DNA from 2 places in the Mesorhizobium sp. Pch-S genome. Region 2 is predicted to be linked to the other one. Evidence: predicted binding sites of a transcription regulator. Region 2 holds the regulator's gene; the other holds the start of a gene.

Region 1 (4,370 bases), 2.3 Mb from region 2:
GCGCTGTTGTTCCCAGGTTGCCAGCGCATGGGCGATGCTGGCCGGGGATTCGGCAATGCACGCGGCAAGCGTGGCGGCATCCTCGATCGCCATGCCCGCGCCCTGTGCTGCAAAAGGTGTCATGGCGTGTGCCGCATCGCCAATCAGGGCAACGCCTTGCGGCAGTGTCCATGACTGTTTCTGGTCGACCGCATGCAGCGGCCAGGCCAGCCAGGTTCCCGCTTCCGCAATCAGTCTCTCCAGCGCAGGGGCCGCGCCTTTCAGCGCTCCGGTCAGGATTGCAGGATCGGCATGACCGGACCAGCCCTCGGCAATGCGCTCGCCTTTGGTGAAGGCCACCAGGTTGATCGCCGCTCCCGCGCTGACCGGATAGGCAATGAGATGAAAACCGGAATGCAGGAAAGCGGTGACACAGCCGGCTGCGCCGACGGAAGCAAAGGTCCTGCCGGCAGTACTGTCCGCGGCAATGGTAATACGCCAGGCGAGCTCGCCGGTGAAACGGCTTTTGCCGGCAAGTCCTGGCAGTTCCCTGACTTTTGACCAGACGCCATCCGCACCGATCAGCAATGAGCCGATTGGCCGAACCTCTGTTCCCTCTTGATCGAAGGTGCCGACAAGGTTTTCAGGGGAGGTGCCGATGTCCGTGAGCGTCGCGCCGGTGATCAGCCGAATGCCCGCCGTTTCGGCCACTCGCGCAACCAGCGCCGCCTGTACATCGGCGCGGTGGGCTGTGAGATAAGGCGCCTGCCAGCGCTGTTCGGCGAAGGCACCAAGCGGGACGCGCGCGCGTTCCTTCAGACTGGCCGCGTCCTTGAGCGCAACGGCTTCCGGCCTGACTGCCATCGGCAGCAACCGCTCCAGCACGTCGAGGCTTGCCAGGATCCGTGTCGCGTTCGGGGAGAGCTGGATACCCGCGCCGACGGTTTCGAGGCGCGGTGCCTGTTCATAAATTTCGACCGCGAAGCCGCGCTGCGCGAAGGCGAGCGCGGCTGTCAGTCCGGCAATGCCGCCACCCGCGATCACGACCGGGCGAGACCGCGTATCCATGGTCATGACCGGACGATCGGAAGATCAGGCGGCGCGATCGACGTAGAGGCAGCCTGCCGGGACCGTTTCGGTCGCTTTCAGCTTGGCCGAATAGCGATAAAGGGTCGAGCAGTAGGGGCAGACCTTCTCGTCGTCGCTGCCGAGATCGAGAAAGACGTGCGGGTGATCGAAGGGCGGGTTGGCACCAACGCACATGAATTCGCGTACGCCGATCTCGATTGCCGGATGGCCCGCATCGTTCTGGAAATGGGGAATGGAACCGCCGGCCATCATCGTCTCCTTCAGCGCGTACGACATGCGTTTGAAGCATATCTGTGTTCTTTGCAAGTTCGATGAAATGAAACTGTCGCAAAACCCTGTCACAGGATAAATTGAGCCGGTTAACCGGTGTGACTCGCTGGAGAGAAAGGCGGACATGAACGAGCTCAAGCCGGTCCAGGCCGACTTCATCAATGTCGAAACGGCAAGCGTCGAGGGCGGAAATCCTGACCGCTTCGTCAATCGCGAGTTCTCCTGGCTGCAATTCAACCGCCGTGTGCTGGAGGAATCGCTCAACGCGCACCATCCGCTGCTCGAGCGCGTCCGCTTCCTGTCGATCTCCGCTGCCAATCTGGATGAGTTCTTCATGGTGCGTGTCGCCGGCCTTGCGGGGCAGGTACGCGAAGGCATCGTGCTGAAAAGCCCGGATGGGCGCACGCCGGAGCAGCAGCTCGAGCAGTTGCTGCGCGAAGTGGAGCGCCTGCAGGAGGATCAGCAGAAGAGCCTGTCGGCGTTGATGGCGCTGCTCAACAAGGAGGGCATCGAAACGGTCGCCGGCGATGTGCTGACCAAGGATGAAAGGATCTGGCTGGAGGAACATTTCCAGGAACAGGTCTTCCCGGTGCTGACGCCGCTGTCGATCGACCCTGCACACCCGTTCCCATTCATTCCCAATCTCGGCTTTTCGATCGCCCTGCAGCTGCGTCATCGCAAGAACGGTGAGACGATGAGCGCGCTGCTGCGTTTGCCGCAGGCCCTGAAACGCTACATCCGCCTGCCGGATCGCAAGGGCCATGTGCGTTTCATTCCGCTCGAGGCGGTGGTCGGCCTCTATATCGGCAAGCTTTTCCCGGGCTATGAGGTCACAGGTTCCGGCACGTTCCGCATCATCCGCGACAGCGATATCGAGGTGGAAGAGGAGTCCGAGGATCTCGTGCGGCTGTTCGAGACGGCGTTGAAGCGCCGCCGCCGCGGCTCGGTGATCCGTATCGAGTTCGACAATCTGATGCCGGAAGAGCTGCGCGAGTTCGTTGCGGGCGAACTTGGCGTCTCGTCGAGCCGGATCAGCGTTTTGACAGGGCCACTGGCGCTCAGCCAGATTTCCGAGATCGTCTCCATCGCCCGCGACGACCTGAAGTTCGTGCCATACAATCCGCGCTTTCCGGAACGCATCCGCGAACATGGCGGCGACTGTTTCGCCGCCATCCGCGAGAAGGACATCGTCGTCCATCACCCGTATGAATCATTCGACGTCGTGGTGCAGTTCCTGCGCCAGGCAGCGGCGGATCCTGAAGTCGTCGCCATCAAGCAGACACTCTATCGCACCTCCAACGACAGCCCGATCGTGCGCGCGCTGGCTGATGCCGCGGAGGCTGGCAAGTCGGTGACTGCGCTGGTCGAATTGAAGGCGCGTTTCGACGAGGAGGCCAACATCCGCTGGGCGCGCGACCTCGAGCGCGCCGGCGTGCAGGTCGTGTTCGGTTTCCTCGAACTGAAGACCCATGCCAAGATGTCACTGGTGGTGCGGCGTGAAGACGGCAGGCTGCGCAACTACGTGCACCTTGGCACGGGCAACTACCATCCGATCACGGCGCGCATCTATACCGATCTGTCCTTCTTCACGACCGACGCACGCATTGCCCGCGATGTCGCGCAGATCTTCAACTTCATCACCGGTTACGCCGAGCCGACCGGCGAGATGCGTCTTGCGCTGTCTCCCTACACGCTGCGCAGCCGCATCCTGGATCATATCAAGGAAGAGATCGAACACGCACACAATGGCAAACCAGCGCGCATCTGGATGAAGATGAACTCGCTGGTCGACCCGACCATCATCGACGCGCTCTACGATGCCAGCCGTGCAGGAGTGGAAATCGATCTCGTCGTGCGCGGCATCTGTTGTCTGAGGCCACAGGTTCCGGGACTTTCCGAGAACATCCGCGTGAAGTCGATCATCGGCCGCTTCCTCGAGCACAGCCGCATCTACTGCTTCGGCAACGGACATGGACTGCCGTCCGATGACGCCGTCGTCTACATCTCGTCGGCAGACCTGATGCCGCGCAACCTCGATCGTCGCGTCGAATGCATGGTGCCGATCACCAATCCAACTGTGCATGAGCAGATCCTTGGCCAGATCATGCTGGGCAACATCATGGACAACCAGCAAAGTTTCGAAGTATTGGCCGACGGTACCTCGCGGCGCCTTGTGCCTGATGAGGGCGAAGAGCCGTTCAACGCGCAGGAATATTTCATGACCAATCCTAGCCTGTCGGGACGGGGCGATGCCTTGAAGTCGCATGCGCCGAAGCGCATCGCGCAGTTCAAGCGCCGCAAGAAGGACATGGCCGGCTGATGATGGCCGCTTCCCAGGGGCGGCTGCAGGACCGCCGCCCGCTGTCGATCATCGATATCGGCTCGAACTCGATCCGCCTCGTCGTCTATGAGGGGCTGGCGCGCTCGCCGACCGTGCTGTTCAACGAGAAGATGCTGGCCGGCCTTGGTCGTGGCATCGTTTCGACGGGCAAGCTGGATCCCGAAGCGGTGACGCGCTCGATGGAGGAATTCCGCCGTTTCCGGGCTCTGTCCGAACAGGCCGGCGCGGAACGCATGTATGTGCTGGCCACTGCAGCCGCACGCGAGGCTGTCAACGGTCCGGATTTCATCCATCGCGCCGAACAGGTTCTCGGTACCGACATCCATGTGCTGAGCGGCCGCCAGGAAGCCTATTATTCGGCGCTCGGCGTCATTTCCGGCTTTCATCCGGCCAACGGCATCGCTGGCGACCTTGGCGGTGGCAGCCTGGAACTGATCGACATCAACGGGGAAGTGATCGGAGACGGCATCACGTTGCCGCTCGGTGGCCTGCGACTTCAGGACATGGCCAAGAATTCGCTGGCGCAAGCGACACGCATTGCCAAGACGCAGCTGGCCAAGGCCAAGCTGCTCAAGGGCGGCCAGGGCAGGGCCTTCTACGCCGTTGGCGGTACCTGGCGAAACCTGGCGCGTCTCCATATGGAGATGAACAACTATCCGCTTGGTGTCATGCATCACTATGAGATCGGCGT
Region 2 (4,370 bases):
GACACGGACCGTCGATATCCTGGCGGCCGCCAATCTCGATTCCGCCTTCAAGGGCCAGATCGACCTAACCGTGCCGGAAGAGCGCCGCAAGGTGTCCGACCAGCAGGTCGAGTGGATGAACAAACTCAAGGCCGAAGGCGCGATGGCCGAGCATTTCAACACCGGCCTGTTCACCTTCGGTGCCTCGAGCCGTCCCGAGACTTCGGGCCTCGGTGTCGCCATCATCGGTTCGTTCTACATGATGGTGATCGTGCTCCTGCTCGCATTGCCGATCGGCGTGGCCGCCTCGATCTATCTCGAGGAGTTCGCCAAGAAAGGCCGGTTCACCGACCTGATCGAGGTGAACATCAACAATCTTGCAGCGGTGCCCTCGATCGTGTTCGGTCTGCTTGGCCTGGCCGTGTTCGTCAATTTCCTCGGCATGCCGCGCTCAGCTGCTTTCGTCGGTGGCCTTGTGCTGACGTTGATGACGTTGCCCACGATCATCATCGCAACGCGTGCAGCGCTCGCGGCCGTACCGCCTTCGATCCGCTCGGCCGCTCTCGGTCTTGGCGCTTCGAAGATGCAGATGGTGTTCCAGCACATCCTGCCGCTGGCAGCTCCCGGCATCCTGACCGGGACGATCATCGGCCTGGCGCGCGCACTTGGTGAAACGGCGCCGCTGCTCCTGATCGGCATGGTGGCATTTGTCGCGAACTATCCCACAACCCCATTCGATCCCGCGACGGCGCTGCCGGTGCAGATCTACATGTGGGCCAACGAAGCTGAACGCGCGTTCGTGGAACGCATGTCCGGCGCAATCATCATCCTCCTGGTCTTCCTGATGGCCATGAACATCACAGCGATCGTGCTCAGGCGCCGCTTCGAACGGCGCTGGTAGAAAGGGAGCCTGATATGAATATCATGACGGAAAAGACCCTCGAACAGGCAGTGAGCAGCCAGATGAGCGCCCAGACGAACGAAATCATCAAGATGCGCGGCGACAAGGTGACCGTGCACTACGGTGAGAAACAGGCACTCTTCGACGTCAATCTCGACATCCGCCAGAACCAGGTGACGGCGCTGATCGGCCCCTCGGGCTGCGGCAAGTCGACCTTCCTGCGCTGCCTCAACCGCATGAACGACACGATCGATGCGGCCAAGGTCGGCGGCAAGATCACCCTCGACAGCGAAGACATATACGATCCGAAAATCGACGTGGTGGAACTGCGTGCCCGTGTCGGCATGGTGTTCCAGAAACCCAATCCCTTCCCGAAGTCGATCTACGAGAACGTCGCCTACGGACCGCGCATCCATGGCCTTGCCAAGAACAAGGCGGAGATGGACCGCATCGTGGAATCCAGCCTGCAGAAGGCGGCGATCTGGAACGAAGTGAAGGATCGCCTCGGCGAGCCAGGCACCGGCCTCTCCGGCGGCCAGCAGCAGCGCCTGTGCATCGCACGCGCCATCGCGGTGTCGCCTGAAGTCATCCTGATGGACGAACCGTGCTCTGCGCTCGATCCGATCGCGACCGCCAAGGTCGAGGAGCTGATCGACGAACTGCGCCAGAACTACACCATCGTCATCGTCACCCATTCGATGCAGCAGGCGGCCCGCGTCTCGCAGCGTACGGCGATGTTCCACCTCGGCTATCTGGTCGAGGAGGGAGCTACCGACAAGATGTTCACCAACCCCGACGACAAGCGCACGCAGGACTACATCACCGGCCGCTTCGGCTGAGTGAGCGATTGCTGCCGAGGAAAAAGAGGACATATACATGGGCGAACATACCGTCGCATCGTTCGACGAAGAGCTCGGACAGATCAGCAGGCTCATCAGCGACATGGGTGAACTGGCGAGCTCAATGGTCGAAAGCTCCACCAAGGCGCTGCTGAAGTCAGACAATGGACTTGCCCAACGGGTCGTCTCGGATGACGCGATCATGGACGCGCGCCAGCGCGAGCTGGACAGCAAGGCGATCACGCTGATCGCCAAGCGACAGCCGATGGCGCAGGACCTGCGCGCCGTGGTCGGCGCCATTCGCATGGCCGGAGACCTGGAGCGCATCGGTGACCTGGCCAAGAACATCGCCAAACGTGTTGGCGCGGTCGGGCAGGGCGCCACGCCGCGCGACCTTTCGCATTCGATCGACGCCATGGCCCATCTGGTCCTCAACCAGGTTGATGGCGTGGTGGAGAAATACGCGGACAAGGATGCAGAAGGGCTTGCCCAACTGAGGGCTGACGACGAGCGGATCGATGTCAAATACACGTCCGTCTTCCGCGAGCTCCTCACCTACATGATGGAAGATCCACGCAACATCACGGCCTGCACGCATCTGCTGTTCTGCGCCAAGAACCTCGAGCGTATCGGCGACCATGTCACCAACATCGCTGAAAACGCTTTCTACGTGCTGACTGGCGAACAGTTGCCGCCCAACCGTCCAAAGCTCGACGAGACGGCTGCTGCCGTTCCGGCGGCCTGATCACAGGGCGGACGGCAAGATGATCGCGCCGCGCGTCATGGTGGTAGAAGACGAGGAGCCGTTGGGCGTCCTCCTTCGCTACAATCTCGAATCCGAGGGCTATCAGGTCGAAGTGGTCGCCAGGGGTGACGAAGCCGAAATCCGGCTTCAGGAAAACGTACCGGATCTCCTCGTGCTCGACTGGATGGTGCCGGCGGTATCCGGCATCGAACTGTGCCGGCGGCTCCGGATGCGACCGGAGACCGAGCGCCTGCCTGTCATCATGCTGACGGCGCGCGGCGAGGAAAGCGACCGTGTGCGCGGCCTTTCCACCGGTGCCGACGACTATCTGGTCAAGCCGTTCTCGATGCCTGAGTTCATGGCGCGCGTGAAGGCGCTGCTGCGCCGGGCGAAGCCGGAAGTGCTGTCTTCCGTGCTCAAGGTCGGCGACATCGTGCTCGATCGCGAGTCGCATCGCGTGTACCGCAAGAAGAGCGAGATCCGGCTCGGGCCGACGGAGTTCCGGCTACTGGAATTCATGATGCGGCACCCCGGACGGGTCTTCTCGCGCAGCCAGCTGCTCGACAATGTCTGGGGCGAGACGATCTATATCGACGAGCGTACGGTCGATGTGCATGTCGGTCGCTTGCGCAAGGCGGTCAACAACGGCCGCATGCCGGATGTCATCCGCACGATACGTGGCTCGGGCTACGCCATCCGCGAGGATTGATCAGGGGGCGCCGTTCATCGGCACTCCGCCCTGGCTGCCGGATCAGGCTTCCAGAAGCTGAGGGGCGGGAGCCATCGGACCGCCAAGCGCGAAAATCTCCTGATCGATGAAGGTCAGCGCGCGCATGGCGCAGCCCTCGCGGATCAGCATCTGTTCCTTCGGTTCCGTATCGAAGACAATCGAATTCGAATGCTGTCCGCCGGCGGTTTGGGCAATGGCGTGCCGCAGCGCCGGCTCGATCAGGTCGAAGGCCGTTGCGCCAATGCCGACAAACGTCACCGGGGCAGGGTCGATGACGGCGAACAGCGACCCGAGGCTGTAGCCGAGGGCTGTGCCGGCACGTTCATAGGCCTCGCGCTCGGGGCCGGCGCCGGCACGTGCTTTTTCAGCCAGTCTCCGCATTTCGTCGTCGGGAATGTCAGCGGCCGGTTCGGTGTTTTCGTCCAGCCCGTGGGCACTGCGCCAGATCGCGTAATTGCCGGCATAGGCCTCGACGCAGCCATGGCGGCCACAGCGGCATCGTGCACCATTCGGCCGATGGATCATGTGTCCGAATTCGCCGCCCGACGACTGGGTGCCGATGAACAATTCGCCATTGAGCACGATGCCCATGCCGATGCCGTGTGAAAGCAGAACGGCGATGAAATCGTCACGGTAGCGGTCCGTGCCACGCCAACGCAGCGCGACCGCCATCATGTTGCAGTCGTTTTCGACGATGACGGGAATGCCGAAGGCCTTCTCCAGGATATCGGCGAAGGGAATGTCGCCATGCGGGGTGATCGGCGTCCACAGCATGGTGCGGGCGTGTGAATCCGCCGTTCCCTGCACGGCGAAGGCGATGCGCAGGACCCGATGTCTCGCCAGGCTCTGGTCGTGAAGCCTTCGCCGGACCATCTCGATGCATTCGTCGACCAGCGCTTCCCGTGGCAGGGACAGCGTATCCAGACGGCGTGTTTCCTCGGCCAGGACCTTGCCCGAATAGTCGATGGCTGCGGCCGTCAAAAGGTTGAGCGACAGAACGACCGTCAATACCGCTGCTGCGCCGGGGTCGAGCTGCAACCCCACCTGCGGACGCCCGCGTTTCGATGCCGTCGGTTCACTGCGGCCCTCGCGCAGAATACCCTCCGCGATGAGATCGGACGAAATCGCCGAAATGGTCGAATGGCTGAGGCCGGTGATGGTGGTGATTTCCGTGCG

The links. Region 2 encodes PhoB, which activates phosphate uptake and scavenging genes when phosphate is short. Its sites were predicted from a motif close to TGTCATNNANCTGTCAT; they were not measured.
Region 1: C1M53_RS25375 (RNA degradosome polyphosphate kinase) is a predicted target of PhoB. The motif match lies at 1,381-1,397, and genes of this name have one in related genera.

Annotation. Positions count from the first base shown of each region.
Region 1 covers NZ_CP029562.1:5,426,858-5,431,227, forward strand. Annotated here, with positions in the region: gene C1M53_RS25365 (FAD-dependent monooxygenase) at 1-1,047, opposite strand, end outside; gene C1M53_RS25370 (zinc-finger domain-containing protein) at 1,072-1,317, opposite strand; gene C1M53_RS25375 (RNA degradosome polyphosphate kinase) at 1,463-3,658, shown strand; gene ppx (exopolyphosphatase) at 3,658-4,370, shown strand, end outside.
Region 2 covers NZ_CP029562.1:3,166,107-3,170,476, forward strand. Annotated here, with positions in the region: gene pstA (phosphate ABC transporter permease PstA) at 1-880, shown strand, start outside; gene pstB (phosphate ABC transporter ATP-binding protein PstB) at 895-1,719, shown strand; gene phoU (phosphate signaling complex protein PhoU) at 1,757-2,464, shown strand; gene phoB (phosphate regulon transcriptional regulator PhoB) at 2,484-3,173, shown strand; gene C1M53_RS14780 (ROK family transcriptional regulator) at 3,216-4,370, opposite strand, start outside.